DNA from 4 places in the Cellvibrio sp. GW822-FHT04B05 genome. Region 4 is predicted to be linked to each of the others. Evidence: predicted binding sites of a transcription regulator. Region 4 holds the regulator's gene; each other region holds the start of a gene.
What was found. Region 4 encodes sigma-54, which starts transcription at its own class of promoters, with help from an activator protein. Its sites were predicted from a motif close to TGGCACANNNNTTGCNNT; they were not measured.

Region 1 (8,043 bases), on a different contig from region 4:
TGAGGCAACCAAAGGTAATGCTATTAGCATCGACGAAGCCAAACTGGATTACGACCTTGGCGATCGCGCCAGCAACTCGGTGCTTTCACTCTTGGTGCGCACCAATCAAGCGGGCTACTATGATTTCAACCTACCTGAAGGCGCTCGCCTTGCGGGCATTACGGTTAATGGCGAGGAAGTTGCGCTTCAAGCAGTTAATGGCGGGATAAAAATTCCGTTGCGCCCCGGCAAACAAGATCTGGAAATTGGCTGGCAGGAAGATGAGGGCATCGGCTTTAAAACCAACAGCCCGTTAATACATCTTGGCAACCATAGCAGCAACCAGAGTATCAATATCAATTTACCCGGTGACCGTTGGACGCTACTCGTGGGCGGCCCAAGCATGGGACCATCGGTATTACTGTGGGGAATGTTGGTGATCATTTTATTACTTGCTGTTGTGCTCGGACGCAGCAACCTGACACCACTGAAAACACACCAGTGGGTGCTGTTAAGCCTGGGCGTTGCAACGGTTAATCTTTACGTGCTGGCGCTTGTTGCTATCTGGCTGATCCTACTCAACCGACGAGGAATGCTGGAGAAAATATCGTCGCGCACTGTTTTTAAATGGATGCAGTTCGGCCTCTTCTCTTTATCGCTAATTACGCTGCTATTAATACTGGGTAGTATTCCCTACAGCTTATTATCCAACCCCGATATGCACATCATAGGCAATGGCTCCAATGCCCATCATTTACGTTGGTATCAAGACCAAAGTACAAATGAGTTTCCGCAAGCCTGGATTATTTCGCTGCCGCTGTGGAGCTATAAATTAGTAATGCTGCTCTGGTCACTCTGGCTCGCATCGGCGTTGACGCAATGGGTTCGCTGGAGCTGGGCACAGCTGAGTCGCCATGCACTTTGGTATGCACCGGATTCAATTCTGCCATCGGCTCCTGACGCAGCAAAAGGTGAGGATTCGGAGAATAAAACAGTCAATCCAAACTCACCGGCTGTATAACCTTTCAATCGTAAAAAAAGAAAACCCTCGCCAACTGGCGAGGGTAAATAAAAATACTGTATATCCTTTTCCGATTTAAATTGTAGGGGCACTGCTTGCTGCGCCGAGTCTTTTATTTGGTCATTTCTTTATCTGGTAGATTGGGCGATTGGGCGCGGCAAGCAGCGCCCCTACGAATGTCTTGTAACAACATTTTTAAATACGGATTAAAAATTCCAGTCTGCCATTATCCAGAATTTATCGGTATCGGTTACTTTGGTTGCCGCATCGCCCATCGCGTATTGGGCATATTTTGCAGTCCAGACTACCGCACCTGTTTTTTTACTAAGGCTCAAATTAATTTCATCACCATAGTCGGCGCCGCCAAAATCAGCATCGTATTTGTGATAACCCAGCAATGCTTGGGCACCGGCAAATGTTACACCCAGATTCAAATATTTATCCTCCAATCCATCTTTGGGCGTGGTCAAAAATTTATCCGCCCACCCATTGAATGCGTGTAATGTTGCAAGTGGCGTAGCGAAACCATAAGCACCATCATCAGCACCCAACACTTCATATCCCAAACCAATACTAAAGCGGGAAATGGTATAAGTACCTTCTGCCAACAGATAATCAGCATCATAGGCTGCATTTAAACCTGCCTCTTTTTGTGTAGCATATTCAAGGTTGTAGATAAACGCTTCACCTACAACACCTTGCCAACGCACGCCGTAGGTATCACTGGAAAGACCAAATTGTACAATAGGGTTTTCCACATCCAGCAGATAGGAATAACCAATCAATTTACCCGCATCAAAGCCGGTGTAACTTGCATTAAGGACGTGACTATTCATATTTAAATCTCCCAATCCCGCATTATCTTCACCAAAAACACGATTCACATTTTTGATATAGGCGTAAGTAAAATTAGTGTAGCGAATCGCTTTGTTGGTAAACGAAATACCGTCATAGGTTTGTTCGTTTTGTCGCCAACCCACATTTCCAATAAACCGTGAATTATCCAGCATCAATCGCTGGCGACCGTATTTAATCTGGTTATTGAACGTGGTGTAGGAAATAAAACCCTGGTTCACTTCTGTTCCAACGGGATCAGCAATGACCGCCCTGTTAATATTTGCCGGATCATTCGCGGCAGTACGATAGTCAACATCATTAGTCATCTCACTCACATTATCCATTTCCGCAGTGAAACCAAAGCCATTCCAGACACCTGACTGATAGGACAAGCGCGATCTCGTTGTCCAGGCATCTGCTTCTTTCTCTCCAATTTTTTTACCGGTTGCATCGATAATATCTTCGCTAACATCTTCATAGCGCGTGCGAAAATTTACTTTAATCACACTGCCCTGCTGCATGGATTCAGTAAATGTTTTCGCTGAAACGCCGGGCACAGCACAAAACAATGAGCTTGCCGCAGCAACAAGAAGATGAATGGTATTTTTTTTCATAGAGCTTCCCCAAAGTTTTAAGAAAATGTGTATAAGTCATTAGCGCCGCCCCAATAAATTTTTAAAATTTATTTTTTCCATGCACTAAAAAGCTCACGTAATTTTTATGGTCACAACACGGAAGTGGCTGAAATGCAGGAGAGCAATGCTTATGCCAATTGATTTCTTATAAAGACTTTGAAGGAATATTTCATTATTAATCAAAGGGATATAAATTCACCAAAAATCAGCATTTAAGATATCACAAATTTTTTAATGCTCTTTTGTGGTGAAATAAAATTTTCAGAGCGCCATTTAAATTCAAAAATAAAAAACTTAATGCACATTAGTGGATCACAGAAATGCCCGATCATTTTTTGAAATGCACAATGTTAAGGCAAAACATCAGCAGCATTATTTACTGGCTCAAACGGCAAGCACAAAAAAGCCGCACAATTGCTTGTGCGGCTTCCGGGATTGAAGGTGGTTGACGATTAATTAATCCGCACACTCGCCCCTTGGGCAAGACCTTTTTCTATTTTCACTTGTGCAAAGGTTACATCCAGCTTGTTGTTAGCAACCAGTGAGAATGGCTCCAGGATCAGCGCAAACAGCTCTTGCGGAGTGCGTTTCAAACCAAAATCAGTGCCTGCATCGGGGTAACATTTCAAATCTACCGACAAGGTTTTCCACCCGGCACCGGCAATGGTTGTCAGCTCACGGGTAATGTCCACTTGCGAATAGCAGGAGGGACCGCAACCAATGCGTATCCAAGCTTTATCTGCGGGTGCTGTATCGACTTTGATATCAAATACCAACGAAGAATCTGACTCATAATAATCGCTTAGCACCTGGCGGTTGAGCGTGGATATACCTACAAGACCTTCGCCTTCCCCATTCCATATCGCACGACGTGCATCTTCCTGCACATCACGGTCGACACAGCTGACAGTCAAGGTAGAAACGCTGGCGATATTGCCGTTGAGGTTTGCACGGTCATTATTTTTACCCTCCAGGATAATGCTGTATGCCCCCAAAGGACGACGATTAAATAATTCTAATACCTGTGAACTGGCCGCAAAGGTAATGCCCTCTTCTGAAAGGTCATCACCCAATGTATCTGTGTCACCGTAGGTCAAACCAAAATCGTAGGCAAAGAGAGGATCATAATTTTCATCGCCGATATTCAGGGTGCCCTGGTCAGGTGTCTTCGGCCAGGAAAACGCCAAACGACCTTTTAACGGATAATTAATTTGATTCGCCGCCGTTTTGAAAATCACATCTGCAATACCCGCACCTTCTGTACCCGGCTGCCAAATAACGGCAAATGCATCAGAGGCATTCAACTCACGGTTGATCCACATGGGACGACCGGTAATAAAAAGCGCAACTACGGGAATACCGTCGGCTTTTAATTTCTTCAACAATTCGAGATCGCTGGTATCACCCGCTTTAAGCAATTGATGTTGGATATCGCCCTGCATTTCTGCATAAGGATCTTCACCAAAAATAACGACAGCCACATCCGGCTTTTCAATGTAAGAACCGTCTGTACTTAACGTGGCGCGACCGCCTGCATTGGTAACGGCGGACTGAATTCCCGCCCACACTGTGGTGGCACCGGGGAAATCGGCCATCGTATTACCGGTACCCTGCCAATTCACTGACCAACCGCCAGTTTGCTTGCTGATATTTTCCGCACCATCGCCAGCAACAAGCACATTGGCTTTAGCCGACAGAGGTAAAAGATTGTTTTTATTTTTTAACAAGACAATCGATTCACGCACAGCTTGCCGGGCAATTGCACGATGCTCGGTTGCACCAAGCAGCTCATCTTTGCCCGCTAGCGGACGTGTTGACGGCAAGCCTTTTTCCCATAAATTTGCGCGCAATTTAACACGCAAGATTCTGCGCACAGCATCATCAATGCGCGCCATAGGAATAATGTCTGTGCGAGCCTGTTCGACAGTATTGTGAAAAAGCTTTTTCCAATCCGGGTCCGGCACCATAAAAATATCCAATCCGGCATTAATCGCTTGAGGACAATTTAATACAGTGGCACCCGCAATAAATCCGTGGCCATTCCAATCGCCAACGACCAACCCATCAAAACCCATTTGGTCTTTCAGTACATCAGTAAGCAAATAGCGATGCCCGTGCATGTGCTCGCCATGCCAGCTATTAAAAGAAGCCATCACACTCTGTACACCGGCCTCAATCGCGCTGTAATAACCGGCCGCATGAACGCGGTATAAAGTTTCTTCATCATCAAGACAATTGCCGCGATCAATCCCGTTGTGGGTTCCACCATCGGCGATAAAATGTTTAGCGGTGGAAATAACACGATATTTGGATAAAAAGCCGGAGCTTTCCGCTTCACCTTGCAGGCCTTCAACCATCATGCCCGCATATTCACGTACCAGATCAGGATGTTCGGAATAAGATTCGTAAGTACGCCCCCAGCGATCATCGCGTGCAACAGCGACTGTTGGCGAGAAATCCCAATCCAAACCGGTTACCGCAATTTCAGTTGCTGTAATGCGGCCGATTTCTTTAATCAGCGCCGGGTTGCGCGCTGCACCCAATGCAATATTGTGCGGAAATAAAGTTGCGCCAACGATGTTGCCCACGCCATGTACAGCGTCTGTGCCCCACATAATCGGAATCGCGATTTTGCCATCACTGGTATCCATAGACGCTTGGTAGTATGCATCGGCGATTGCCAGCCAATCGGCCGCTTTCGAATAGCGGTTGCCATTGGGAACCGAGCCACCGCCGTTTAATACCGAGCCGATGTGATAATCCTTAACATCCTGCGGGGTGAGGTGGCGAATCTCCGGCTGGATCATCTGCCCTACTTTTTCCTCAAGACTTAACTGCGCAAGCAATTCATCAATTTTTGCTTCAAGCGCTGGATCTTTTTTCACCTTGCTGGTGATGTTGGGCCACTGCACGTTTACAACCTCCGGGATTGTCTGGCTAACTTGACTGTATAAATTAATCTGGATAATGACGATATAAAACTTGAACACCCTGCCAAACAGGGCACAAGACTGCATCACTTAATAGCAGCAGTCTGGATAATCAAGCAGAAGGTTCCCTGATACTAACCCCGAGGTATAACCAGTCAGGAGCAACTCGTGCGGAATGCTCATCACTGAGCTTCTCTCTATATGACAAGGTTTCTCGTACTTCATTGTGGCCGATAAAAGGGCCAGCAACCACTCCCAAGCTGGCGCAAACTACCCTTTACTGACAGCGCTGTCAATAATGTTTTAACCGACAAAACTGAAGATATTAACAATCTGATTTATCAGCAAAATATGTGAATAAATCGCTATAAAAGAATCAATGTCTGTAGCAAAAGCCAATAAGTGACAATTGATTAATCTTGATGAAAAGTAAATTTCCGCTCATTCAGATTAATGTTATCCTCCCGCGCCTAACCACTATTCCAACACATTCCCCCTATAACTATTTGATCTTCTATATAAAAGAAGTTGAGGAGTCACATGAGCCTGTTACTGGTTGCAGATATCGGCGGCACCAATGGCCGCTTTGGCCTGGTTGAATTTGATGCGGAAGATACGCGCAAAAATGGCCAAATCAATTACACCGCTGAACGCCAAATCACTCTCAAATGTGCCGATCACGCTGACATGGCCACCATGATTAAAGCCTGCTGTGCTGAATTTGGCATTGATGTTCCCTCCTATGGCTGCCTGGCAATCGCCGGCCCTATTGAAAATGGCCAGGCATCGATGACCAATCTGAACTGGAAATTCTCGATTGACGGCTTGCGCGATCAATTGGGTATGAAAACCCTGCATGTGATCAACGATTTCGCCTCGCTCGCTTACGCCGTTCCATTCTTGCAAGAAAACGAGCTGGTCACCTTGTACGACTCTCACAAAGCCAACGCAGATGCACCTATTGTAGTGATGGGTCCAGGCACTGGTTTTGGCATGGCGATACTGGTTCCCGACGAAAACAAATGGGAGATCATCCCTACCGAAGGCGGACACGCAAGCTTTGCACCGACTAATGAAAAAGAGCTGGATATCAAATCGTTTTTACTGAGAGAACAAAACCACGTATCAGTGGAAAATATTCTATCTGGCGGCGGCTTGGTAACACTCTATCGCGCGCTTGCACACAATTCCGGTGTCGAGGCAAAACCCTATACGCCTGCTGATGTCAGCGCAAAAGGCCTTGCCAATGAAGACCCGCTCTGTCGCGAAGCAGTATTAACATTTTGTGATGTTTTGGGAGAAGTTGCCGGTGATAAAGCGCTGTCAACAGGTGCTCGCGGCGGCGTAGTTATTGGTGGCGGAATCACACCAAAATTAGTTGGACTCTTACCCGAATCCCACTTTCTTGAGCGCTACAAAAACAAAGGCCCAATGGATAGCTATGTCAGCGACATTTCAATCCGTTTGATCATCAATGACAAAGCTGCATTAGTAGGTTCAGCGGCGTGGCTGATTCACCATACACCAGAATTGAGCGCCAACTGAAATAAATAAATTTTCAGTCAAAAAAATGCACCTTCGGGTGCATTTTTTTGAGCGCGATAATCAATTGATTAATGCTTATCTTTTGGTTTGATAAGCGCACCCGTCGATTCACGCGTGATAATACTGGAACTCAACATACTGGCTGGCAATTGAATTTCCCGACCTTTTAATTGCTTAAGCAATAAATCAGTCGCTTTTTTTGCCATCTGCCGGATAGGCTGGCGAATCGTTGTCAGCGCCGGCCAAATCTGATGCGCTACAGGCGTATCATCAAAACCCGCTACCGATAACTGCCCCGGAATTTTAATATCCAGCTGATGCGCCACCATCATTACACCTGCCGCCATATCATCGTTAGCAGCGAAAATTGCCGTTGGTCGCAGTGCATCGCCTAATAACTTTTTCCCACACATCTCGCCGGACTCAAATGAATTATCGCCCTGCTCCACTAAATTTTTCAGCAGCGGCAAATCATTTTCCACCAACGCCGCTTTGTAACCTTCGAAACGCAACGACATAGCGCGATGATCGGGATGGCCGCAAATAAAACCAATTCTGGTGTGCCCCAATGCAATGAGCTGGCAAGTCATATCGTATGACGCTTCTTCATCATTAGTTTCAACATAGGGCGAGAGCGATTTATTTTCTGTCGGCGCGACACGCACAAATGGAATATTCATTTTTTTAAGCAAATTAATGACATTCATATTGTCGGATAACGGTGGCGTAAGCATTACTCCATCAACACGTTTTTCCAGAATCAAATCGGTCACTTCATTGATCAAATTGGGATCGCGATGAATGGCCGGGTGCACCAACAATTCGTAACGCTGGGGGCGGCATATTTCCAGCACACCTTCCTGGATATCCAATACGTAGTGCGCACTGGGATGACCGTAAATCAGACCGAGAAGATAGGAACAATTACCGGCCAGACTACGCGCTGACTGGTTGGGGCGATAATCCAAAGTGGCAATCGCAGCCTCGACTTTTTCGCGGGTCGCCGGACGAACATTGGGTTCATTATTCACAACACGCGACACAGTTTTCATGGACACGCCCGCCAACGCGGCGACATCATCAATGGTTGCTTTTG
Region 2 (8,043 bases), on a different contig from region 4:
GTCTTTTCCCAAAGTGCCGAATGCATTTTTACTATTTTTACCCCAACAGGATTCAGAGCAAGGTAACGATGTAGGATGCAACAAAACACCAGCTGTGCGTCGTTGAAATAATGGTGATTTGTCTGCCATCAATGCCCTTCCCTTTTTTTATACATTACATAAAACAGATGCTGATATTTTTAGTGTAATACCGGATTATTAATTTGCATGGCCTTGGCGCATGACGCCACCTGTCGCTGGATCGCCACCACCGACACTAATCACTTGATGCAAATAAGCAGGTGCGGGTTGCTCAATAAGCGAATACAAATTAAGTAGATGGCGACGGAATAAATACTCAAAATCACTGACGCTCTGTGCAGGGTTGTAATCACCGAACCACCAGAACCAATCTGAGCCTTCACACAACGCGAGTTGTTTTTCGATCTGCGTCAATTGTGCGGCAGAGAAGCTGCGTTTACTAAGTGCATGATCCACTTGTTGCTTCGCATCGCATAACATATCCCAACCGCGATTTTTATCCTTGTCACCAATCCAGGTGGAAAAACTACCGTATACCCAGCTGCCTGCAACCAGATGCGGCATTTTTACAGGAACCGGTTTTTGCTTATCCAGCACTTCACTGTAAGTCGACAATTCCAATTGTGGATGGGTGGTTAAGCGTGCGTATAAGGTGTGTAAAAAGTGGTAAGCATTTTCAGGAAAATATTCCCATGCGTTTTCACCATCCATGATCACAGAGATAACGGTATTTTTTGGATCCTTGCTCGCATTGGCGATATTCACCATGTGATTAACTAAATCACCAACTGCATCATCGGAGTGCCATGTGGCATATTTAAATCCGATAAGATCCGACAATCCGTCATCGCGAAAAAAAGTATTGATCTTGACGTTGGCAAATTCGTAAGCGCGATGGGGCGATTGATTATTAATTTTTATCTGATGTGCGGCAGCATGATTTTCGTGAGCGCGTAAACTATTGTGCAAAACTGAGTCGCCTGTTGCAGCCCAATCAAATTTTGCTTCTTGCAATAATTTTAATGTTTCATCGCTAAGTGCACCTTCCGAGGCCCAGCACCCTCTCGGACGTTTACCAAAATATTGTTCAAATGTTTTGAATCCTTCATTAAGATGCCATTTCGCGCGGTTGCGTCCATCTGGATAAAATGGGGCGTTGGGCAAGCTGACATCCGGCATGGCTTCTTTAGCGCTATTTAAATCGATAAGCAGAGGAACAATTGGATGGGCGTAAGGGCTCATACAAAGTTCAATTTGGCCTGACTCTGCGAGCTTACGGTAACGTGGGCCGATTGATGCTATTAACTCACCGATTATTTTCAATAACTCACGGCGGTCATCAAGTGTGTAATTGCGCTCTTTATTTTGCAGCGCCTGGATACGTTCATCGCTACGACGTGGAATTTCAGCGATCCAGCTCAAGTGGTACCACACGCCTAAATCCACTAAAAACTGCTCATTTAAATAGCGGCTGATAAACGGCTTTTCGTCAAAGGTGTTTACGATATTGGCAAGTTCCTGATATGCGGGAAACCGGTCAATCATCCGCTCGCGATTGGCGCGCAGGTATTTCTTGGCAAGATCAGTGAATGCCATAGTTCCCGGTGCTGGCAAAATTGGTTCGACCAGCGAGGCTAAAACGGCATCCTTTATTTTGCTTTCATTTTGCAAGTGCGCAGCAATCTGCTGCGCATAGTCATCCAACTGCTCCAATAGGATCGGTGCAAAATTGACCACCGCTTTAGCAGCTGGCTGCGCCTCAATGTGCGCAGCCATATCAACGTAATCTTTAATGGCGTGAAGGTAAGTCCAGGGGAAATAATATTCGCCCGTTACAATGTCACGATAATCGGGCTGATGCATGTGCCAAAGAAAAACAACCTTCGTTTTACCATTATTAACCATTGACTTCATCCTGTCCTAGCATGTCGGGAGTAACCAGCACTACGCCTTTTGGCGACACATGAAAGCGTTTTTTATCTGCTTCAAGATCGTAGCCAATCACTGTGCCCTCAGGAATTTTGCAGCGGCGATCAATCAGTGCTTTGCGAATTTTGCAGCGACGCCCTACTTCTACACTGGGAAATAAAACTGAATCTTCAATTTCGCAATAGGAATGAACGCGCACTCGCGGGAACAGTAGTGAGTGTTTTATTGCCGAACCGGAAATGATGCAACCACCAGCAATTAAAGAATCAACAGCGTATCCACGGCGACCTTCATCGTTAAAAACAAATTTGGCAGGAGCTACTTGCTCTTGATAAGTCCAGATGGGCCAAGCGGCATCGTATAAATCCAGTTCCGGTGTAATGCCAGTCAATTCAAGGTTGGCTTCCCACAGCGAGTCTACCGTCCCTACATCTCGCCAGTAGGCATCGCCGCCAGAGACTGGATCCTGGAATGGGAATGCATTCACCCGATGGGTTTTAATCATTGATGGAATGATATCTTTGCCAAAATCATGCGATGAATTTGGATTATCGCGATCCTTTAACAATTCGCGGAACAGCGCTTTTGTACTGAAAACGTAGATGCCCATCGAGGCCAATGCTTTATCGGGTTTGCCGATCATTGGTTCCGGATTTGCAGGCTTCTCTGTGAATTTTACAATTCGATGTTCCTTATCTATATCCATCACACCAAATGCATGCGCAATTTCCAATGGAACTTCGATGCAACCTACAGTGATATCTGCGCCACGCTCAACATGAGCAGCGATCATGGTGCCGTAATCCATTTTATAGACATGGTCACCCGCAAGAATTAATACGTACTCGGGATTGTGACGACGAATAATGTCGATATTTTGCAATACTGCATCGGCAGTACCTGCATACCATGATTCACTCAAGCGCTGTTGCGCCGGTAATAATTCTACGAATTCACCCAGCTCACCACCGAGAAAGCCCCAGCCGCGCTGTACATGACGATCGAGTGAATGAGATTTATATTGGGTTAACACGCTGATACGACGTATTCCGGAGTTGACGCAGTTAGAGAGAGGGAAGTCGATAATGCGGAATTTACCACCGAAATGTACTGCAGGTTTTGCACGCCAGTCTGTTAATTGATGCAACCGGGATCCACGCCCGCCTGCAAGAATTACCGCCAACGTTTCTCGCGTAAGGCGACTAACAAAACGCCCCGATGTTGGTGTACTCATTAATACGTATTCCTTATGGCTATTGTGTCTGAACTATGAATTTTGTGTTACAACGCTATGAGCAGTGTAAAGGCAATATCAATGCCAATAAATTGATTTGACTCAAACCTGACCAGAACACAAAAATTTTATGGTGCATTTAATATGGCGCCACTGCGCAATTTAAATGCAAAGCTAAGTGTAGCTACAAGTTTGGCATTGAATCTGCAAATGGCTTTTATTGCCATTGTTTTTTGCAAAAAAATGGTGCATCAAATGAAACCGATAATAGCTAAGCTAGTAGAGTCGAATCATATGACGATTTTATGTAGCCCAAAATCGGGCATAATCGCGCACATGCAAAATCAAGTGCCACAATAATCACTCCAGGAATCGATTGAATGTTGAATGTGAAGCAGGACAACCCCTTATCCCACGCGATGTTGCGCATAGTTACCGCTACCCACCATGATCCCTTTGAAGTACTCGGACGCCACCCTTTAGAGGAAAATGCGACCACCAGCGCTGACACATTTGTCCGTGTCTATCTACCTGGTGCACGTGCTGCAGCCTTACTAATCAACGATCAACAGCATAATTTAAACCGTATCGAGGGCACTGATTTCTTCGAATGGCAGGGTTTGGCAAAGACACTGCCGGAACATTATCTAGTCCAGTGGCAAGATCGCCACAATGTGACTCACACAGAATTCGACCCCTACTCCTTTGCACCACAATTGGGCGAGATCGATATGCACTTGTTTGCGGAGGGTCAACATTGGAATATCTATCAACATTTGGGTGCTCATCCACGCACAGTTGATGGAATCGAGGGCGTACTGTTTGCTACCTGGGCGCCTAATGCAGAGCGCATTAGCGTTGTCGGTGATTTTAATGACTGGGATGGCCGTCAGCATCCATTGCGAGTACGCGGTGGCAGTGGCTTATGGGAGGTTTTCATCCCTGGTATTGAGGCTGGGGCGCTCTATAAATTTGAAATCCGCAATCGCGTCACTGGCGCTGTTTTCCTTAAATCAGATCCCTATGGCCAAGCGTTTGAATTGCGCCCGCAAACTGGCTCAATCGTTGAAGCACCTTCCCGTTATGAGTGGCAAGATGGCGATTGGATGAATCGACGCGCCCACTGGGATTGGCAATCTTCCCCTCTTTCCGTCTACGAAATGCATCTCGGTTCCTGGCGTCGGGGTTGGGCTGGCGAATTTATGAATTATCGCGAACTGGCCCATCAGATTGTGGATTACATAAAGCCACTAGGTTTTACCCATATTGAAATCATGCCCGTAAGTGAGCATCCACTGGATGACTCCTGGGGTTATCAAACCACCGGTTACTACGCGCCAACCAGCCGCTTTGGTACGCCTGACGACTTCCGCTATTTTGTTGATTACCTTCATCGCCACAACATCGGGATTATCCTCGATTGGGTGCCGGCTCACTTCCCTAAAGATGCCCATGCCCTCGCACGCTTTGACGGCTCCGCACTTTATGAACATGAAGATCCACGTTTGGGCGAGCATCGCGATTGGGGTACGTTGATCTATAACTATGGCCGTAATGAAGTACGAAACTTCCTGCTGGCAAACGCTTTGTTCTGGCTGAAGGAATATCACCTTGATGGTTTACGTGTGGATGCGGTGGCGTCCATGTTGCATCTGGATTATTCGCGCGAGCCCGGTGAGTGGATTCCCAATATTCATGGCGGTAATGAAAATCTGGAAGCGATGACCTTCTTGCAAAAATTGAATGAGGTTTGCCATGGACAGCATCCCGGTGCTTTGGTGATTGCCGAAGAATCGACCGCATGGCCACAAGTCACTCGCCCGACCTGGGTTGGCGGCTTGGGCTTTTCAATGAAATGGAATATGGGTTGGATGCACGATTCTCTGGAATACATGAGTAAAGATCCAATTCATCGTCAGTATCACCACAATCAATTAACCTTCGGCATGGTGTACGCCTTTACCGAAAATTTTATGCTGCCTTTTTCACACGATGAAGTGGTGCATGGCAAAGGCAGTATGATCAATAAAATGCCCGGTGATGATTGGCAAAAATTTGCCAACCTGCGCCTGCTTTACACTTACTTATTCACTTATCCCGGCACCAAATTATTATTTATGGGGAGCGAGTTCGCGCAATGGAGCGAATGGGCACAAAGTCGCGCGCTGGATTGGAATCTTTTTGATTACGCTCCGCACCAAGGTATGCACGCATTGGTAAAAGATTTGAATCATTGTTATACCAGTATGCCTTCTCTCTATCAACGCAATTTCCACGGCGATGGTTTCGAGTGGGTCGATTGCCACGATAGTACCCAATCAATCGTAAGCTATATCCGTAAAAGCGATACCGATTTCAGTATAGTGATTTTGAATTTCACACCGGTAACTCGCACTAATTATCGTATTGGCATCCCTGTTGCCGGTGCTTACCACGAAGTATTGAATTCCGATTCCAGTTTTTATGGTGGCAGCAATTGGGGCAATTCCAATCCAATTTATTCACAACCCGTGCCCTGGATGAATCACCAACAATCACTGGAAATTAATCTGCCACCTTTGGGCGCCCTGATATTAAAACTTGCGTAAATGTAGGAAAAAGGATCACTCATGCAGAAAATTTTATTTGCAACCAGTGAAGTTTACCCACTGATAAAAACCGGCGGGCTTGCCGATGTCGCCGCGAGCTTGCCCCGCGCACTGCTAAAGCTCGGGCAGGATGTAAAAATCCTGATCCCAGCTTACGCAAGCGTTTTGGAAAAAGCTGCCGAAGCAGGAATAAAGGAAATCGCCAAACTTGAGATTGAAGGCTATTTGATATCGCTGAAGCAAACTCGTCTGCCTGGCACACGCGTTATTGTATGGTTAGTCGATATTGCCGAATTTTTTGAGCGGGCTGGTAATCCCTATTGCGGCCCGGACGGCAACGATTGGTATGATAATCACAAGCGCTTTTATGTGTTTGCAAAAGTAGCGGAATTAATTGCGTTAAATCAGGCTAATCTGGATTGGCAGCCAACGGTTGTACATTGCAACGATTGGCAAACGGCATTGATTCCTGCCCTGCTTTCTTTGCACCCCAATCATCCTGCAACAGTTTTTACTATCCACAATCTGGCATATCGCGGTTTATTTTCTTACCAGGCGTTTGCGGAATTAAATCTTCCCGCAGGATTTTGGCATCATGAACGCTTGGAATTTTACGGCCAAATGTCCTTTATTAAAGGTGGTCTGGGATTTGCGGATTACATTACAACTGTAAGTCCAAGTTATGCGCAAGAGATTCAACACCCTGAATTTGGTTGCGGACTGGATGGGCTAATTCGCTATCGCAGTGACTCAATTGCCGGTATTTTAAATGGTATAGATACCGATGAATGGAACCCCGGTACCGATCCGCATCTGACCTGTAACTACAACCGTCGCACCCTGGGAAACAAAACGAAAAACAAACTTGCATTGCAAGCAGAGCTTGGGCTGACTGTTAGCGCGGAAACTCCCCTGCTCGGATTTGTTGGGCGCTTGGTGGATCAAAAAGGTGTCGATTTAATTCTGGCACAAATGAACCAATTGCTGGGCCAGGATTGCCAATTGGTTATTTTGGGAAGCGGCTTTCCACATTACGAACAAGCCTTAAAAAATATTGCACAACAACATCCAACCAAAATTTCAGTCACCTTGGGCTACAACGAGTCGTTTGCACACCGTATTGAAGCAAGCAGCGATATATTTTTGATGCCCTCGATTTTTGAGCCCTGCGGACTCAATCAAATGTACAGTCTACGTTACGGTACATTACCCGTAGTTCATGCGGTTGGTGGCTTACGCGATACAGTACTCGAACAAGGACAAAATGATTTTCCTGCACAGGCCAACGGTTTTATATTTACCGGAGCCAGTGCGGACGAATTATTTGCAGCAATCCAGAGAGCTCTTTCGAGCTATCAACAAAAGGACCTGTGGCGGCAATTGCAATTAAATGCGATGAGCCAGGATTTCTCATGGGATGCAAGCGCTAAAGAATATTTAGCAATTTACGAAAAAATTATTCTGCAATAAGTGTGATATGACGATCAAAAATGGGCATTTTAAAGTGCCCATTTTTTCATTACAGCTTCGGAATTGCTGCCAATAATTGGCGGGTATATTCTTGCCGGGGTGCAGAGAATAGCTGCTCGGTACGTCCCTCCTCGACCAATTTCCCTTTTTGCATAACTACCACTCTGTCACACAGGTATCGTACCACTGACATATCGTGGGAAATAAATAACATTGTCAAGTTATGTTTCTGCGTAAGCTCTAACAATAGGGCTAGAATTTGCGCGCGAATCGTAACATCCAAAGCTGATACAGGCTCGTCGGCGATAATTAGTTTTGGTTTTAACGCAATCGCACGAGCAATTGCAATACGCTGACGCTGGCCACCGGAAAATTCATGCGGATATTTGCGGATAAAGCGTCGATCCAAACCTACGTCATCCATTAGTTCGTTAACGCGATCCAATACATTATTCTTAGTGGCAATTCCATGGACTAAAAGTGGTTCTGCCAGTGTATCGAATACTGTCATGCGCGGGTTTAATGATGCATAGGGATCTTGAAAAATCATTTGCACATCGCGGCGCATTTCTTTCAAGTTGGTCGGTGAAAGCGCAAGCAAATTTTTCCCGTTAAATATGATCTCACCGGACTGTGCATCAACCAAACGAACAACACTTCTACCCAAGGTGGATTTACCAGATCCGGACTCACCCACGAGCCCTAAAATCTCTCCTCGCTGGATGTTAATGCTAACGTCGTCTACTCCCCGTGCAAATTGTTTTACACGATTAAATAGGGAGCCTGATTGAGATGCATAGC
Region 3 (8,043 bases), on a different contig from region 4:
GCCATGATATTTTGTGGTGATGGCAAACTCGGATCGGGATCACCCACATTCTGACCATCGATTTGCACGTACATTTTCCAATGGTTCGGCGATGTAGTTGGATCCGCTGGATCATAGGCCTGCTTTACAAAATACTGACGCATTGAATGCACGTTACCCAAGCTGTCATACACAGGTGTTGTTGTGGCGTGGTTAAACGTTTTTTGATCGTTAGGATCAAACGCATTAATGGGCACCGGAGTAAAAAACCCTGGAACATTAATGGAATTAAATAGACTACCGCCGCTCACTGGCACTGTTGGTTGGCTGGATGCAATCGAATAGCCCTCTTGCATGGTGACAGTAATCTGACCACCCACTTTTATACCGTTATTGACTAACGTCGGATCAAGGTTGGTATCCAGTACTTGCTGCAAACCGCTAGCGCCCAGTATGCCAACAATGCCGCCAGTTGCACCAAACGAAAAGTCCAGATCGCGACCCGTGGCAGAGACCACTTCCAAATTACCCGTTGTGCTGTTGACGCTCGCCGTGATACCAAACAGAGTTGATTTACTTAATTTATTGATTTCGTCTGCCAGCGCCGTCATGTCAGGACTGCCGGTTGATGTGAGTGTTACGCCATTTAGTTTCAATGTACCGTTGTTAGTAAATGGTCGTGCGGGAATTGCTGGTGGACCGACCTCTGCCGGAATTGTACTTAGAATACTTGCCCTGGTAGTCGCCGTTGCGGATACGCCAGCCAGGGAATTTAATTCGGATGCAGTTTCATCAGCACTAGCACCATATTTGCTGATGTAGGTTATAGGCCTGGCATTATTGGGCCCCTGAATTACCAAGGTGTGCGAACCATAATCATTGGTAACTTTTGGAATACCTTGCGTAAAGGTGCCTGGAAATGCAGTAGTAAGGCCGTTCGCCCCTGTGCCTGCGGTAATAGACAGAGTCGATGCAACACCGGTCGCCAAATCCCGAACTTTCAAGCGGTTATCAGCCGAATCGTAATAGGCTTGTACGTTTAACGGAGTTGGAGTACTGAAATTACGGTTGTTAATTTCGTTAGCCAAATCCGTCAAGTTGTTATAAACACCCTCTGCCAGAGTGAGCGTTACGTTTTCAACGGTGCCACCGGGGACAGTGCGCGATATGGTAAATGTTGTCGGGGTAGTTGGAGCGCCCGCGATAGTTACCGGTAAAGTCACACTACCCAAATCGATTGTGGAAGTGGTAGCGGAAAGCAAACCGGGTTTAGCAACACCAACCCCGGTTCCATTGGTTGCAAAACGCGAACCCGTTGTCTCAAGAACAACCTCATTGGAGTTAAGGTTGTAAGATGCATAAACACCCGTGGTTTGACGTGGATCTTGTGAGCTTACATCCACGCGCAACTTACCCAACACACCACTTACATTGCCATTGGCATCTGCCGCGAAACCTTGCAGTAATGCACCGGTGCCATTGACGATATAACCGTTTTTATCCAGACCAAAAGTTCCCGCACGGGTATACAGACGCTCACCGTTTTTTTCCACCACAAAAAAGCCTTCGCCATTCACTGACAAATCCAATTCGTTTTGCGTGAATTTCAAATTGCCTTGAGTAAATTGCTGGCGAATATTCTGGATAGTCACACCGCTACCTGCAGTATTTGATCCGCCACCTAATAAAGTACTGGTGTATACATCACCAAATTCAGCGCGCGACGATTTAAATCCAATGGTACTGGCATTCGCGATATTATGACCGGTCACCTGCAGATCGGTATTTGCCGCACGAATTCCGCTTAACGCTGTATTGAAAGACATATTACACCTCGACCATAACGATTAATGGCTTAAAATTTCTGTTGCTTGCACTTGAGTGCAAATATTTTCAATCGTATTTAATTAGATAAACTAATTAAATTGTTTTACTTTGCTTGCTTCAACCGCGCCTATACCAGCCAAATTCAAAATCAATGATCCATTCTCACCAATGGTCACACTATTTACATTGGCACTTAGCGACGTTTTCAATGCTTCGGTTTTACCATTCTGATCGGCGGTAATTTCAAACTTATATTCACCGGCTGCAGCCGCCGCTTCACCCGCCTCCCAATTTAATAACTCGCCGTTAATTTCAATATTTTGACCATCCCAGCGGAATACCATGTCACCTTTAGGCACTTCGCCCACTGGAATTTTCTGTACCAATGCGCCTTTCTCGTCATAAATACTGATCGATAAATTCCTGGTCGAATAAGCCAACTCTGCACTACCCGCAACAATTCCACCTTTAACCAAGGTACTTTTCTCTGATGCCACTGTGACGCTGCGGCCTACCAGAGACGATGCCTGCAATGCATTGTTCGATGCAAAATTATTAAAGCTGGTATTTAAACGTTCCAATCCTTCCACCGAACTGAATTGTGCCAATTGTGCAACGAACGCACTGTTATCTTGTGGGCTTAGCGGATTCTGGTTGTTCATTTGCGTAATCATTAATTCAAGAAACGCAGCTTGACCCAACTCATTGGTATTTTTTTTCGTTTCTGTTTTTTTGGTAATGCTCAGGTTGTCGGTAACGCTGGAGCTGCTATTGGTGCTGCCTACAGTTGACATAACTTTTCTCCCTCGTTAATTACTGGCCAAGAGTCAATACACGTTGAACCATTTGCTTGGCTGAATTCATCACTTCAACGTTCATTTGGAATGAACGCGATGCAGCAATCATATTTGCCATTTCTTCTACCGGATTTACGTTCGGATAAAACACATAACCTTGCTCATCAGCTTTGGGATGGCTTGGTTCGTAACGCCGTTGCAGTGGCGCATCGCTTTCAACAATTCCAAGCACTTGCACGCCGGCAGCTGCATCAACTTCGTTATTGCTGTAGGTGCCTTCGGTCACACTTGCACGCATGGCATCTTGTTGGATTGCAGCAAACACCGGCTGGCGGCTGCGATACACTTCATTCACACTGGAACTGGCGGATTGCGCATTCGCCAGGTTACTGGCGGTAGTGTTCAAACGCAGGCTTTGTGCGTTCATACCGGTGCCAGCGATATCAAAAATATTTCCAAGTGCCATGATTTATTACCTGCAAGATGTTTCTGGAAAATGCGTTAACAACAATCCGAGGCGCGATTATTCGCCGCGGATAGCGGTGCGAAGACCGGTAAATTTGCTATTTAAAAACTGGAAGCTCGCCTGGAACGCCAAGGCGTTTTTCATGTATTCGGCATGCTCAATTTGGTCTTCTACGGTATTGCCATCAATTGAAGGCTGTTGCGGGGTGCGATACAGGACATCACCCTCGTTAGTAGAAAAACCGCTGCCATCAATATGGCGAGACTGTGTAGTGGACAAGCCAAAACCGCTGGAGCCGTTCATTTTCTGGCTCAAGGCTTGCTTGAAATCCAGGTCTTTCGCTTTATAGTTCGGCGTATCGATGTTGGCCAGGTTGTTCGCAAGGACACTGGCACGCTCGGAGCGAAAGTGCAGCGCCGATTCGTGGATACCGAGAGCTTTTTCGAAAGAGATAGACATTTCAGTTCGCCTTGTATTCATCAGGGGTGGCAACCGGAAGGGTCTGCTACCTTTTGTTACTGATAACAAAGCAACGGCTGTGCCAACGCCCAACATAAACCACAACCTATTGTTTTTAAAGGATAAAAACAATAATAACGAAGGCCAATAGAAAAGCGGCAAACAACAAGCGGCAAAGGCTTTCCGCCTGTAAGTACAGGAAAATCACCTGAGCGGCAAAGGGGAATTGCGGTAAATACGCGCGCAAGAAGAAAAGCCGGATGTTGAGTCCGGCTCTCGATAAAAGCGTATCGCCTGATGGATTGGGTCTAGAAAAGGCGTCAAATTGCCCGATAGAGAATGCCCGGTTCGCATCGAACCATTTCAAACAAATCAGCAGCGCCCGCCAATCCTTCTGATGATCCCAGGAAGAGAATGCCTTGCGGTTTCAGGGAAGCATGGATTTTTTGCAGGATCTGCCGTTTTAGCTCGGCATTGAAGTAAATCAGTACATTGCGGCAAAAGACGATATCGAATTTGCCCAAAGCGGCGTAAGAATCCATCAAGTTGAGCGAGCGAAAATCGATACGTTCTTTCGCAACGCTTTTAACACGCCAGATTGCCGGTTCAGGATTATCAAAATAGCGCTCTAACCGTTCGGCGGATAAGCCACGCAATACCGACAGCTTGTCATACTCACCGCGCTTGGCTTGCTCCAACACAGTCGATGACAAGTCAGTCGCCACAATCTGCACTTGTCGCGCTAAATTGCCCATCGCCTGGCGCTTGTATTCTTCCACCACCATGCTGATGGAATACGGCTCCTGTCCCGAAGAACAGGCCGCCGACCAGATACGCACTGGCCCAAACATCCGGTTATTGCCTGCCATTAACTGCGGCAACAGCGTATTTTTAAGGTGATCGTAAGGATAATTATCGCGAAACCAGAAGGTTTCATTGGTAGTCATCGAATCCACAACCTGATCTTTCAGCTTACGGTTGACTCCCAGCTTTAATACTCGCACCAGTTCACCGAACGAGGCGATATTGTTCTCCTCCAGAATGCGGCGAATGCGGTTAGTCACTAGATATTGTTTGTTATCGCCCAGCGAAATGCCGCAGGCGTCTTCGAGGAATTGGCGAAATTGATCAAACTCGGTCTGGTCGATGCTGTCGCGACCCGACGGTTTGGCAAAGGACGACTCTTTATTAATCATAAATTTCCAATGTAAAACAATTGCCGCGCGTCAATTCACCACAGCAATACAGGATCACGCTTCTTCTGGCGGTAACAAGCTTTCACCGGTAATCGCCAACACACGGTCATTCACACGTTTTGCCAGTTCATCCGGATGGAATTTCGCCAGGAAGTCGTCCGCTCCCACCTTGCGCACCATGGCCTCATTAAAAACGCCACTGAGCGAGGTGTGGAGGACAATATGCAGTTTTTTCAGGTCAGGATGATTACGCACTTCTGCGGTAAAGGTGTAGCCATCCATCTCCGGCATTTCGATGTCGCAGATAATCATAATCAGTTCAGAATACGGGTCCTTGCCTTCTTTCAAGATGTCCTGCAGATACCTGAAGCCCTCTGCCCCGTCCTTCTTGAGTGTGGTTTTGATTCCCATGCTCTCAACCACACGCTGAATTTGCTTACGTGCAATAGTCGAGTCATCAATAATCAGTACGTGTTTTTGCACCACGCGATCGGCAATGCCATCCTCAATCACACCGGCGCTCACGTCTTCACGCGCAGGCGACACTTCCGCGAGGATTTTCTCAACATCGATAATCTCAACCAACTGGCCGTCCACCTGGGTAACGGCGGTCAGGTAATGCTCTCTACCTGCTCCCTTGGGCGGTGGATGGATATCGCCCCAGTTCATATTGACAATGCGCTCAACCGAACGGACCAGGAAACCTTGGGCAGTGCGATTGTATTCAGTGATGATCACGAAGCAACTTTCAATATCCGGTAACTCGCGGCGGCCAATGGCCAGGTTCATATCCATGATCGGCAAAGTGCCGCCGCGGATATGGGCAACACCCCGTACCACTGAGCTACGGCCGGGGATCGCGTTTAGCTGCGGGCACTGCAATACCTCTTTCACTTTAAAGACGTTGATGCCATACAGCTGTTGACCGCCGAGCCGAAACAACAGGAGCTCAAGACGGTTCTGCCCAACCAGCTGTGTGCGCTGATTGACACTATCCATTACACCAGCCATGTAATTACCTCATTTATTCTCAACATTAGGGCCACATTAATCTCAACAATAGGACCAAGGCTATCGATGATTCGATTACCACCATACGGCACAGTATTTGCTTTGATGCTAACTAAAGCAGCTTAGCGGCAAAAAACTGCCAGACTTTAGTCATTCATGATCCAGACCGGCACTCAGTTCTTACCCTTGAGGATAGGACAAAATATGGAACTTCCTAGTTTTTATAGCACTTTCTTGCGGAAATTTTTGCGCCACAGCAAAAGCGGGAAAGCTATAGCTGAACAGCAACTAGCCCCTGTTAAAGCGGCAATCCCTGGTCAAACGGGATTGGTTTTCCTATTGTGTGGGCTCGCCCCTTTAGCCTCGGCCCAGATTTATCCGTCAAACCAGCTAAAACAAGATATCGCCAGTTTTTTGGCGACTGAGTACAAACAGGTTGACCACCAACGCATCGATATCAGCGTCGGTAACCTGGATAATCGCCTTCGTCTTGCCACCTGTGATCACGCGCCGGTTTTCACCAGCCAGGATCCAACAGGCTTCGGCGGCAATATCAGCGTCAAGGCCCAATGTAGCGGTAGCCAGCCTTGGGCAGTACACGTTCCGGCGCAAGTGACTATTTATCGGGAAATTCCCGTCGCCATTCGCGACATCGCACGTGGTGAAGTGATTAGCCAGGCACAGATGACCGTCAGCCTTGTAAACATCAGCAGTATTCGCCAGGAGTTTTTACCCGAAGCGCGTGCCATTTTCGGCAAAGAGGCCAAGCGTAATATCAGCAAAGGCGAACCGTTTAAAACCGCCATGTTAGATGCTCCCACCGTCGTTAAACGCGGTGAAATCGTAATGCTGGAATCCCTTGCGGGCAGTATTAAAGTGAGCAGCGCAGGCACGGCAATGGTGGATGGTCGGGTCGGCCAGAAGATTCGCGTACGCAATAATTCGTCCGAACGGATCATCAGCGGGATTGTTGTGAGCCAGGGCGTAGTACAAACCTTGTGATAGAGGAAAGTTTTTTTAAATTATTGCTAAAGTTAAGCGGCCGCCGGCCGATAAGACTGCCAGGGACTCTTTTTATCAAGCACGTTTTAACTGGTTATCAAACGTGTTGTTAAATTGGTTTTAGGAAGAGGCTCTATTGTCACGCCATAGCAACCGCGACATCTTTAGTAAAGTTAATCGCCGAATGAGGTCAATCGCCACTGAGGCAAATAGGGGAAAAACATGAACTTCAACACCAACAATACATTGGACTCTGTCAGCGCTAAAGGTGCTCGCACCAAGCCTGCCGTACCTAATGCACCAGAAGCAAAAGCACCAGCCGCTCCTGATGCCGCACCCGTCAGCAAAGGCGCTAGCGATCAAGTGGTATTGAGCCAGGAGGCCCAAACCTTGGGGCGCTTGCAAGCCAAAATCAATACTTCACCCGATGTTGATCTGGAAAAAGTAGCGGAAATCAAACGCGCAATCGCTGAAGGCCGCTTTGAGATTAACCCCGAGCGTATTGCCGAAAATATGCTCAACCAGAATGAACTTCTGGGCTAGAAATCGCTTTCAGGATTAACGCAGCCCTCCCCCGGGGTTTTGTTGGTTCGCCACCCGTTTTAGTTGTACCACCCAAAATGAAGAGGTTGCTATGTCTCTCGATATTAGTTCGCTGCGCGACATGATTACGCAGGATTCCGCTGCACTTGCCCAACTTAAACAGCTCCTCACCTATGAGCGAGAGCAATTGGAGCAGCGCAAACAAGATGAACTCTCCAGGATCGTGGAAAAAAAATCAGTGCTTGTTGACCAATTGAATGTCAGCGCCAAGCAACGCCAACATATCCTTACCACTCTTGGTCTACCCGCCAACGCGGCAGGTTGGGATATATTTTTACAGCGCAACACTGCTACCCTGCCCCTGCGTGACGAATGGAAGCAGTTGGTCGGCGAATTTGAAGAATGCCAGAAGATGAACGATATCAATGGCAAAATGATCGCCCGCTCACAACAAACATTAAACCATCTACTTGGCTTATTGCGTGGCAAAGTTGCCGCCCCATCGCTCTACACTGCAAACGGCACCAAGGCCCAACAGACATCGTCTTACACCGTCGCTAAAGCGTAATACTGCAAATCCAATCAAAAGGGCGCGACCGCAAAGTTGCGCCCTTTTTTATTCTTGCCAATTCCATTACGCCCGCACTTGGTTCAATACCACCATTCATGCACCCCACCTGTGCAAGATTTCATGTATTTTGATGTAAAGCTGTTTTCTTGGGCAGCAAATAATAATTCATATCCATTTGATTTATAAAAACTA
Region 4 (8,043 bases):
GTTTATTCGCCTTCTTCAAAGCGATCGGCAATCAGCGCACGTATGGCGCAAATTGCAGCGTCGGCATCATCACCTTCGGCGCTGACCTCCAGGGTTGTGCCACAGCTGGCGGCAAGCAGCATTAATGACATAACGCTCTTGGCATCGGCCCAGCTACCTTCGCCCACGCGAGCGGATACTTTTGCCTCAAACCGGTTGGCAAGGGTGGCCAGTTTGGCGGCAGCGCGTGCGTGCAAGCCGCGTTTGTTGATGATATCGAGAGTTTCAGTCTGCATAATCTAGTGTTTTTTGTGCTTGTTAATATCGCGATGGCGAACCTGGACATCGCTAAAACTGTGGTCGAAATGTTTTTGTAACCGCTCCGATAGATACACAGAGCGGTGTTGGCCCCCGGTACAGCCAATCGCGATGGTAATGTAGCTGCGGTTATTGGCTTGGTAACGCGGCAACCAGCGAGTGAGGTAATGCTCGATGTCGTCGTACATTTCCTTCACTGTCACCTGCTCTTCCAGGAAGTCGATAACCTCCTGGTCTTTGCCAGTTTGCGGCCGCAGGTTGGGTTTCCAATGCGGATTGGGCAGGCAACGCGCATCGAATACCAGATCGGCATTCACGGGAACTCCGTGTTTAAATCCGAAAGATTCAAACAGGATTGCCATAGTCGATTCGCTGCGGCCAACTACTCGTTCTTTCACCAGGTCGCGCAACTCGTGCAGGTTCAAATGACTGGTATCAATCACTTGATCTGCACTGTCGCGAATAGGCTCTAGTAGAGTTTGTTCAGCAGCAATCGCCTCTTCTAAACTGGTGTGTTTATCTGACAGCGGATGCTTGCGTCGGGTTTCACTAAAACGCTGAATAAGTACGGCGGGTTGTGAATCCAGAAACAGTGTCTGGAATGGCAGGTGCGCTTCTTTAAGGGTACTGATCATTTGTGGGAAGATTGACAAATCTTGCCATGCATTGCGCACATCAATACCAATCGCAAAGCGATGTTGGTCATCTTTATGAATCTGGATCTGGGCCACCAGTGCGGGCAATAGGCTGACAGGCAGGTTATCGATACAGTTAAACCCCACATCCTCAAGGACATGCAGTGCTGTACTTTTACCTGAGCCGGAAAGGCCGCTGACAATCACCAGATGCATAATTGGTCCTGTTAAGGAGCGGCGAGTGCCGCTTGGTAGAGCGCTTCATTGCTTTTGGCGGCGCGCAGGGTTTGGCGATAATCGGCATTATTCAAAGCTGCGGCAAGTGCCGCGAGGGTTTGCAAATGTTCGCTATGGGCATCTTCCGGCACTAACATGGCAAACAATATATCGACGGGTTGTGAGTCGATTGCATCAAAATCAATCGGGTCTATCAACGTGATCAGCGCCCCGACGGTGCCGTTGCAATGTTCAGCGCGGCAGTGGGGAATGGCGATACCGTGGCCAATGCCGGTCGAGCCCAGACGTTCGCGGCCAATCAGGCGGCGAAATAAATCATCGGCATCAATTTCGGGAATGTCCTGCGCAATGGTGTTGGCTAGCAACTCCAGCGCGCGTTTTTTACTGCCGCCTTCGACACCGCAGAGGGTTCGGCGAGGGGTGATCAGATTTTGAATTTGCATGACTGGGTGATGCCGGGCATCTCTCGCTGGATAATGTGGTCATCGCTTATGGCGATGACAGCACAGGTTCAGTTAACAGGTTGGTGCATGCGCCGATTAGCGATGGCTGCGCATTTTTTCTTTGTGTTTAATTAATTGGCGATCAAGCTTATCGGTCAGTAAATCGATTGCGGCGTAAAGATCGTCATGGGACGCGTCGGCATGTACATCTTTGCCGCTTACGTGAATGGTGGCTTCTGCCTTTTGAATAAGTTTGTCGACTGAGAGGATAACGTGTGTGCTGGTGATGCGATCGTGATGATGGGTCAGGCGCTCCAGTTTACTGGTGACATACTCTTTCATTGAATCGGTAACTTCTACATGGCGACCGCTGATATTTATTTGCATAGATACTTCCTCTCGCTAGAAATAAAACAGTTGCAACCTGCACAACCTCTATTACATCTGTGAATTTATGATCCGAACTTTATTCAATATTCAACATTCAACTACATTCGAAAAACCGTCGCACTACAAGTGACCAGTAATGTATTAAATAGTTTTACGCTCGTTCGACGGTGGAATATTGAGGGACTCGCGATATTTCGCAATGGTACGGCGCGCCACTTGAATACCTTGCTCGGCGAGCAGATCGGTAATTTTGCTGTCGCTCAAAGGTTTTTTGGGGTTTTCTGCGCTCACCAATTTTTTAATAATCGCGCGAATCGCAGTTGATGAGCATTCGCCGCCACTATCAGTACTTACGTGGCTGGAGAAGAAATATTTCAGCTCAAAAATCCCTTGCGGTGTATGCATATATTTCTGCGTGGTGACACGCGAAATAGTAGACTCATGCATTTCTACAATTTCAGCAATATCGTGTAGCACCAATGGCTTCATTGCTTCAGGACCGTAGTCCAGGAAGCCGCGTTGTTTTTCCACAATACAACTCGCTACTTTCAGCAAGGTTTCATTGCGGCTCTGCAAGCTCTTCAGGAACCAGCGTGCTTCTTGCAGGTTATCTTTGAGGAAGGTGTTGTCAGTGCTGGAATCGGCGCGCTTCACCATAGAAGCATAGTCCGAATTAATCCGCAGGCGTGGTGCAATATCCGGATTTAGTTCAACTATCCAGCGGCCATCACGTTTTTCAACAAACACGTCGGGAATAACATATTCCGTGTCGCCGCTCGCAATCATATCGCCCGGGCGCGGATTCAAGCTTTGGATTAGCGCTACAGCGATGCTGAGTTCTGCTTCCTTGAGTTTGGTGCGGCGCATTAACTGGCGATAATCGCGGCTGCCGAGTATTGGTAAATATTGCCTGGCGATTAACTTGGCTGAATCCAGGAATGGCGTTTTAGGATCGAGTTGTTGCAGTTGCACCAGCAGGCATTCGGAGAGATTTTGGCTGCACACGCCGCAGGGGTCGAATTGTTGCAGGCGGTGTTGTACCGCTTCGACTTCATCGAGTTCAAGCTCTTCGAAATCGCCGCGCATACCTTCAAAAATTTCTTCGACGGTGATGGATAGCATGCCACTGGGTTCTACCGCATCGATAATGGCCATCGCCAATACGCGGTCGCGATCCGACATAGGTGTCAGGTTCAGTTGCCACATCAAATGATCGTAGAGTGAGTCAGTAGCCGCGCGACGGCTTTCGAAGTCATTGTCTTCGTTGTCGTAATTGCTTGAGCTGCTGCTGGATGAGGATTGGTAAACGTCATCCCAACTGGTGTCTACCGGCAAATCGCTGGGGATTGATTCATTCCATTCGCCATTGTCAGTGCTAAAACTATCTCCGTCGCCATAGACATCGGAATCGCCGAAGGATTCGCTTTCACCAAAGCTTTCGCCCTCGCCAAAACTTTCACCTTCCGAATAGCTATTGCTCTCGGCGTAATTATTATCGGCGGTGGCGGAGTAACTTTCGCTGGCAGTGAAATCAGTGCCATTATCGGCGCCGGCTTCGGCAGCAATTTCCAGTTGACGGGTGTAATCCGCTTTATCTAACTCACTGCCTTCATATTCGTTGGCGGCGCTGGGCGAATCAAAAGCTTCTTCGATCTCCAACATTGGATTGGACTCGAGTGCTTCCTGGATTTCTTGTTGCAAGTCTAACGTCGATAATTGCAGCAAGCGGATCGCCTGCTGCAATTGCGGAGTCATGGTCAGCTGTTGGCCGAGTTTAAGCTGGAGAGATTGCTTCATTATGTGAACGACAAACCCTTATAACGCAGGATGGAAAACATCAGTTATGTGGAGTTTAGTCAGGGTTGGCCGCGCAAGCAATAAGCTTAAGCAAGCTTTATGCCTAATGGGCAAAGATTGTTACTTGTCAAGTCGTTTATGTGGGGTCTATTGTGCTGGTGACGGGCGGTCGGTAACACTTAAGGCGACTAGTTAAAGAGGTGTTTACAAGCGGAAATTTTCACCCAGATAGACTTGGCGCACTTTGCTGTTGCTTAGCACTGTCTCGGCATCGCCTTCGGCAATGATATGGCCTTCACTGACAATATAAGCGGTTTCGCAAATATCCAGCGTCTCACGCACATTGTGATCGGTGATAAGCACACCGATACCGCGATCTTTCAGATGGCGGACAATCTCCTTGATGTCATTCACCGAAATAGGGTCAACACCGGCAAAGGGTTCATCGAGCAGGATGAACTTGGGGTCGGTCGCCAATGCGCGGGCAATTTCTACCCGGCGGCGTTCACCACCGGACAGCGCCATACCCAAGCTGTCGCGGATATGGGTGATGTGAAATTCATTCAACAACGATTCAAGCTTTTGCTGGCGCTGTTGACGGTCGAGATCATGACGTGTTTCAAGGATCGCCATAATATTATCGGCGACCGTCAGCTTGCGGAAAATCGATGCTTCTTGCGGCAAATAACCAATACCGGCGCGGGCGCGGCCGTGAATCGGTAGCTGGGTAATATCGCGGTCATCGATCAACACGGTGCCATTATCAGCGGGAACCAGGCCGGCAATCATATAAAAACAGGTGGTTTTACCGGCGCCGTTGGGGCCGAGCAAGCCGACGATGCGGCCGCTTTCCACGGTGATCGAAACATCAATTACAACCTGGCGTTTTTTGTAACTTTTGGCGAGATGGCGCGCGTGCAAGCTGGGCATAAGGTATCAGTCTGATGATGCGGTTGATGAGGCGGCGGACGAACTGGCTGATGCCGGGCTTTGGGACTGGCTTGGCGAAATAATCTTGATGTCGTCACCGGCTTTGCCACCTTTGGGTGGAATTACGATTTCAATGCGCTGGCCACCACCACTGGCGGTATTATTGCCGGCGGCCTTCATTACTTCTTTAACCAGATCGTAGTCGATATGCGGGCCGCTCATGACGGCGCCATTCTGTTCAACGGACGCATTTTCGACCAACAATAAATGCTCGTTGTTCGGCGTGTAAGTAATTTGCTTGGCTGCTGCAGTCACCACACCTTGATCTTTTTCCGGTTGTTGCTGGAAACGGGCGGGGCTTCCGGTGGCAATCATTTTCTCGACGCTGCTGTCGGAGTTGGTATGAATCACGATGGAGTCCGCCGAAATCACCAGCGACCCCTGGGTAATTTTTACCGATCCGGTATAAGTGGCCACGCCGTTTTTCTGGTCGACTGTCAAGTTGTCGGCTGAGCCGCGAATAGTTTCATTTTTGTCAGTGGGCAAGGCATAGGTAGCGACGCTGTAACTGGCGATGAGTGCGGTTAGCGCGAGCGCGACTGGCGATAATGTAAAACGGAATTTAGCGGGGATCATAAACAGCCTTAACCTGGGACTTTAACTGAAGCCGACTCTGCGCCAGGTCGGCATCCATACCTTTTGCATCTATCTGACCTTTAGCGCTGCGCATCTTAACAGCTTTGTCAGTTTCCGCGAATTGTTCACGGGGGCGCACATGCAGTTCGCTGGTGGTAATTTGGATCAAGCCCTGGGACGGAGTCTGTTGTTGGATAAGAACATTTTCGAGCAGGCGAATCAATTGACCGTTGCCCTCACTGCGTCCGATAGTGGCAGTTACTAACCAGGGCGCATTGGAATCGGCATCATGGAAAGCCATATTAGGCTGCTCGATCAAGGTGTAATCAGTGTCTGACGGCACATCCGGATTCATTTGGTAATGGGTGACTTGGGGAGTCGTCAACTGGTAATGCAATTTACCTTGCACATCAAATTCGCGCGTCTCCACTTCCTTCATATAAATCTGCGGGAAGCCGCTGGGCTCATATTCATAACCAACCACATCTACTTTCTGGCGCAGCGAAAAAGCAAAAAAGCAGAGGACTAAAGCAAATGCCACCAGCCACGGAACAGGCACGTATTGAGGAATTTTTTGGGCGCGTTCCAAAAGTTTCATTGCTTAGTGTTCACCCTTGATTGCCAGATAAGATGCCAGCATTACGTCGAAAGTATCCTGCGCCTGCATGATTAAATCACAAGCTGCGCGTACTGCGCCTTCACCACCGCGCTCGCGGCTTTGCCAATGTGCGCGGGCGGCTACACTAACGTGGGCATTAGCAACAGTAAATGCGAGTCCAACACGGGTCATTACTCCCAAATCCGGCCAGTCATCACCCATGAAAGCGATTTCGTCCAATGCGAACGGGTGTTCTTGCAGGATTTCCTGCATGGCCTCCCATTTGTCTTCACGGCCTTGTACCAGCAGGGTAATGCCCAGATCGCTTGCGCGGCGGGCGACCAGATTGCTGGTGCGGCCGGTGATAATGCCTACTTTAACGCCGGTTTTCTGTAACGCCTTGATGCCTTGGCCATCAAGCGTGCTAAACGATTTAAGTTCTTCACCCTGGTTGCCGAAATAAAGGCGGCCATCGGTCAGTACGCCGTCGACATCCAGTAATAGAAGTTTGATGCGCGCGGCGCGTTCGCGTAATTCGGGGTTCATGCAGCGATTCCAGTGCTGCTGATCAATCGCAATTGATCAGCTTTTTTTGATTAAATAATGCCTGCGCGCAGCAAGTCATTGATTTTTACGACACCCACCAACGCTTTTTGTTCGTTGGTGACAAGTAATACGTTAATTTTTGCCTGCTCCATTAATGCCAGTGCTTCTGCAGCCAGCGTATTGTCGCGCAGCATTTTTGGGTTGGTATTCATCAATTCCCCGACACTGGCGGTGCGGATATCTACACCCTTGTCGATACTGCGGCGTAAATCGCCATCGGTAAAGATTCCGAGCAGATCTCCGGCAGGACTCATGACAGTTGTCATGCCAAAACCCTTCTCCGACATTTCCATCAATGCACCCAGCATCGGCGTTTCCGGAGTTACACGCGGGATGTCATCGCCGCCGTGCATCACATCGGCAACACGTAACAATAGCTTGCGCCCGAGTGCACCGCCGGGGTGGGAAAAAGCAAAGTCTTCGGCGGTAAAACCGCGCGCTTCAAGCAGTGCAATCGCGAGGGCATCGCCCATCACCAGTGTCGCTGTAGTGCTGGAGGTGGGGGCGAGATCGAGCGGGCAGGCTTCAACAACGACGCTGATATCCAGGTTGACTTCAGCCTCTTCGCCCAGTGTAGATTGTGCATTGGCACACATGCTGATGATTTTAATTCCGGCGCGTTTCAGCAGCGGCAACAAGGTGACGATTTCGTTTGACGTGCCCGAATAAGAGATGGCGAGCAAAATATCGTTCTTGGTGATCATCCCCAAATCGCCATGGCTGGCTTCGCCCGGGTGTACAAAAAAAGCAGGAGTACCGGTGCTTGCAAGGGTCGCGGCGATTTTTTTGCCGATATGACCGGATTTGCCCATGCCGGTGACAATCACACGCCCGGCACAGTTAAGGATCAGGTCGCAAGCGGTAGTAAATTGGCCATCGATACGGCTGGTTAAAGCAGTTACCGCCTCGGCTTCCAGGCGGATGGTGCGCAAAGCAGAGCTGACGTAATCAAAGGCAGCCATATAACAATTCCACAATAACGGTTCAGCGGTTCCGGGGTGGGCATTATAACGGGCATGAATGGTAAGGCGAGGGATGTTTACGTCTTTTTTCCTGCGCGCAGGTTATCCGTGTCCGGATCTAAATGGTATAGTGCGCGCCGCAAGCCTGCTCACCGCGCCTCCGGTTAATAAACCGCCACATCCAATAAGCACGCATAAAGAATGGCACCATAAGGAATTAGCGCTGTCTGAGTTTCGGTACCTTCATGCAGGTACATTGCCATCTCTGACTTAATGACCACATCTCAATTAATGGAAGGTTTTACGATGAAATATATGCTCACCAAAATGTATGGTGTTGTATTCGGTTTAGTCGCGCTGTTCAGTGTCAATGCGATCGCGCAAGCACCGGCAGCTGCTGCCCAATCTCCGCAGGCAATTGTGGAATCGGTTGCGCAAAAGTTATTCGATTTGGTAAAGGCTAAAAACGCGGCCAAAACAGCAGACGATGCTTACTACAAGCAAGTTGAAGG

Region 1: the regulator sigma-54 is predicted to act here: its motif matches at 2,591-2,608, upstream of AC1RJL_RS18165 (alginate export family protein).
Region 2: the regulator sigma-54 is predicted to act here: its motif matches at 3,254-3,271, upstream of glgC (glucose-1-phosphate adenylyltransferase).
Region 3: the regulator sigma-54 is predicted to act here: its motif matches at 3,596-3,613, upstream of flgB (flagellar basal body rod protein FlgB).

Annotation. Positions count from the first base shown of each region.
Region 1 is NZ_JBXAMU010000006.1:16,890-24,932, forward strand. Features, by position in the region: gene AC1RJL_RS18160 (hypothetical protein) at 1-1,000, shown strand, start outside; gene AC1RJL_RS18165 (alginate export family protein) at 1,207-2,451, opposite strand; gene AC1RJL_RS18170 (glycoside hydrolase family 3 protein) at 2,925-5,384, opposite strand; gene glk (glucokinase) at 5,943-6,947, shown strand; gene AC1RJL_RS18180 (LacI family DNA-binding transcriptional regulator) at 7,016-8,043, opposite strand, start outside.
Region 2 is NZ_JBXAMU010000005.1:225,208-233,250, forward strand. Features, by position in the region: gene malQ (4-alpha-glucanotransferase) at 1-129, opposite strand, end outside; gene AC1RJL_RS16715 (glycoside hydrolase family 57 protein) at 199-1,926, opposite strand; gene glgC (glucose-1-phosphate adenylyltransferase) at 1,919-3,184, opposite strand; gene AC1RJL_RS16725 (hypothetical protein) at 3,329-3,544, shown strand; gene glgB (1,4-alpha-glucan branching protein GlgB) at 3,565-5,772, shown strand; gene glgA (glycogen synthase GlgA) at 5,794-7,242, shown strand; gene AC1RJL_RS16740 (ABC transporter ATP-binding protein) at 7,292-8,043, opposite strand, start outside.
Region 3 is NZ_JBXAMU010000005.1:105,237-113,279, reverse strand. Features, by position in the region: gene AC1RJL_RS16310 (flagellar hook-basal body complex protein) at 1-1,805, opposite strand, end outside; gene AC1RJL_RS16305 (flagellar hook assembly protein FlgD) at 1,896-2,600, opposite strand; gene flgC (flagellar basal body rod protein FlgC) at 2,620-3,069, opposite strand; gene flgB (flagellar basal body rod protein FlgB) at 3,127-3,528, opposite strand; gene AC1RJL_RS16290 (CheR family methyltransferase) at 3,849-4,724, opposite strand; gene AC1RJL_RS16285 (chemotaxis protein CheV) at 4,779-5,735, opposite strand; gene flgA (flagellar basal body P-ring formation chaperone FlgA) at 5,940-6,737, shown strand; gene flgM (flagellar biosynthesis anti-sigma factor FlgM) at 6,960-7,280, shown strand; gene AC1RJL_RS16270 (flagella synthesis protein FlgN) at 7,372-7,848, shown strand.
Region 4 is NZ_JBXAMU010000001.1:552,901-560,943, forward strand. Features, by position in the region: gene AC1RJL_RS02200 (HPr family phosphocarrier protein) at 3-275, opposite strand; gene rapZ (RNase adapter RapZ) at 279-1,148, opposite strand; gene ptsN (PTS IIA-like nitrogen regulatory protein PtsN) at 1,160-1,612, opposite strand; gene hpf (ribosome hibernation-promoting factor, HPF/YfiA family) at 1,709-1,999, opposite strand; gene AC1RJL_RS02220 (RNA polymerase factor sigma-54) at 2,144-3,799, opposite strand; gene lptB (LPS export ABC transporter ATP-binding protein) at 4,004-4,729, opposite strand; gene lptA (lipopolysaccharide transport periplasmic protein LptA) at 4,736-5,365, opposite strand; gene lptC (LPS export ABC transporter periplasmic protein LptC) at 5,352-5,963, opposite strand; gene AC1RJL_RS02240 (KdsC family phosphatase) at 5,967-6,509, opposite strand; gene AC1RJL_RS02245 (KpsF/GutQ family sugar-phosphate isomerase) at 6,560-7,531, opposite strand; gene AC1RJL_RS02250 (MlaC/ttg2D family ABC transporter substrate-binding protein) at 7,838-8,043, shown strand, end outside.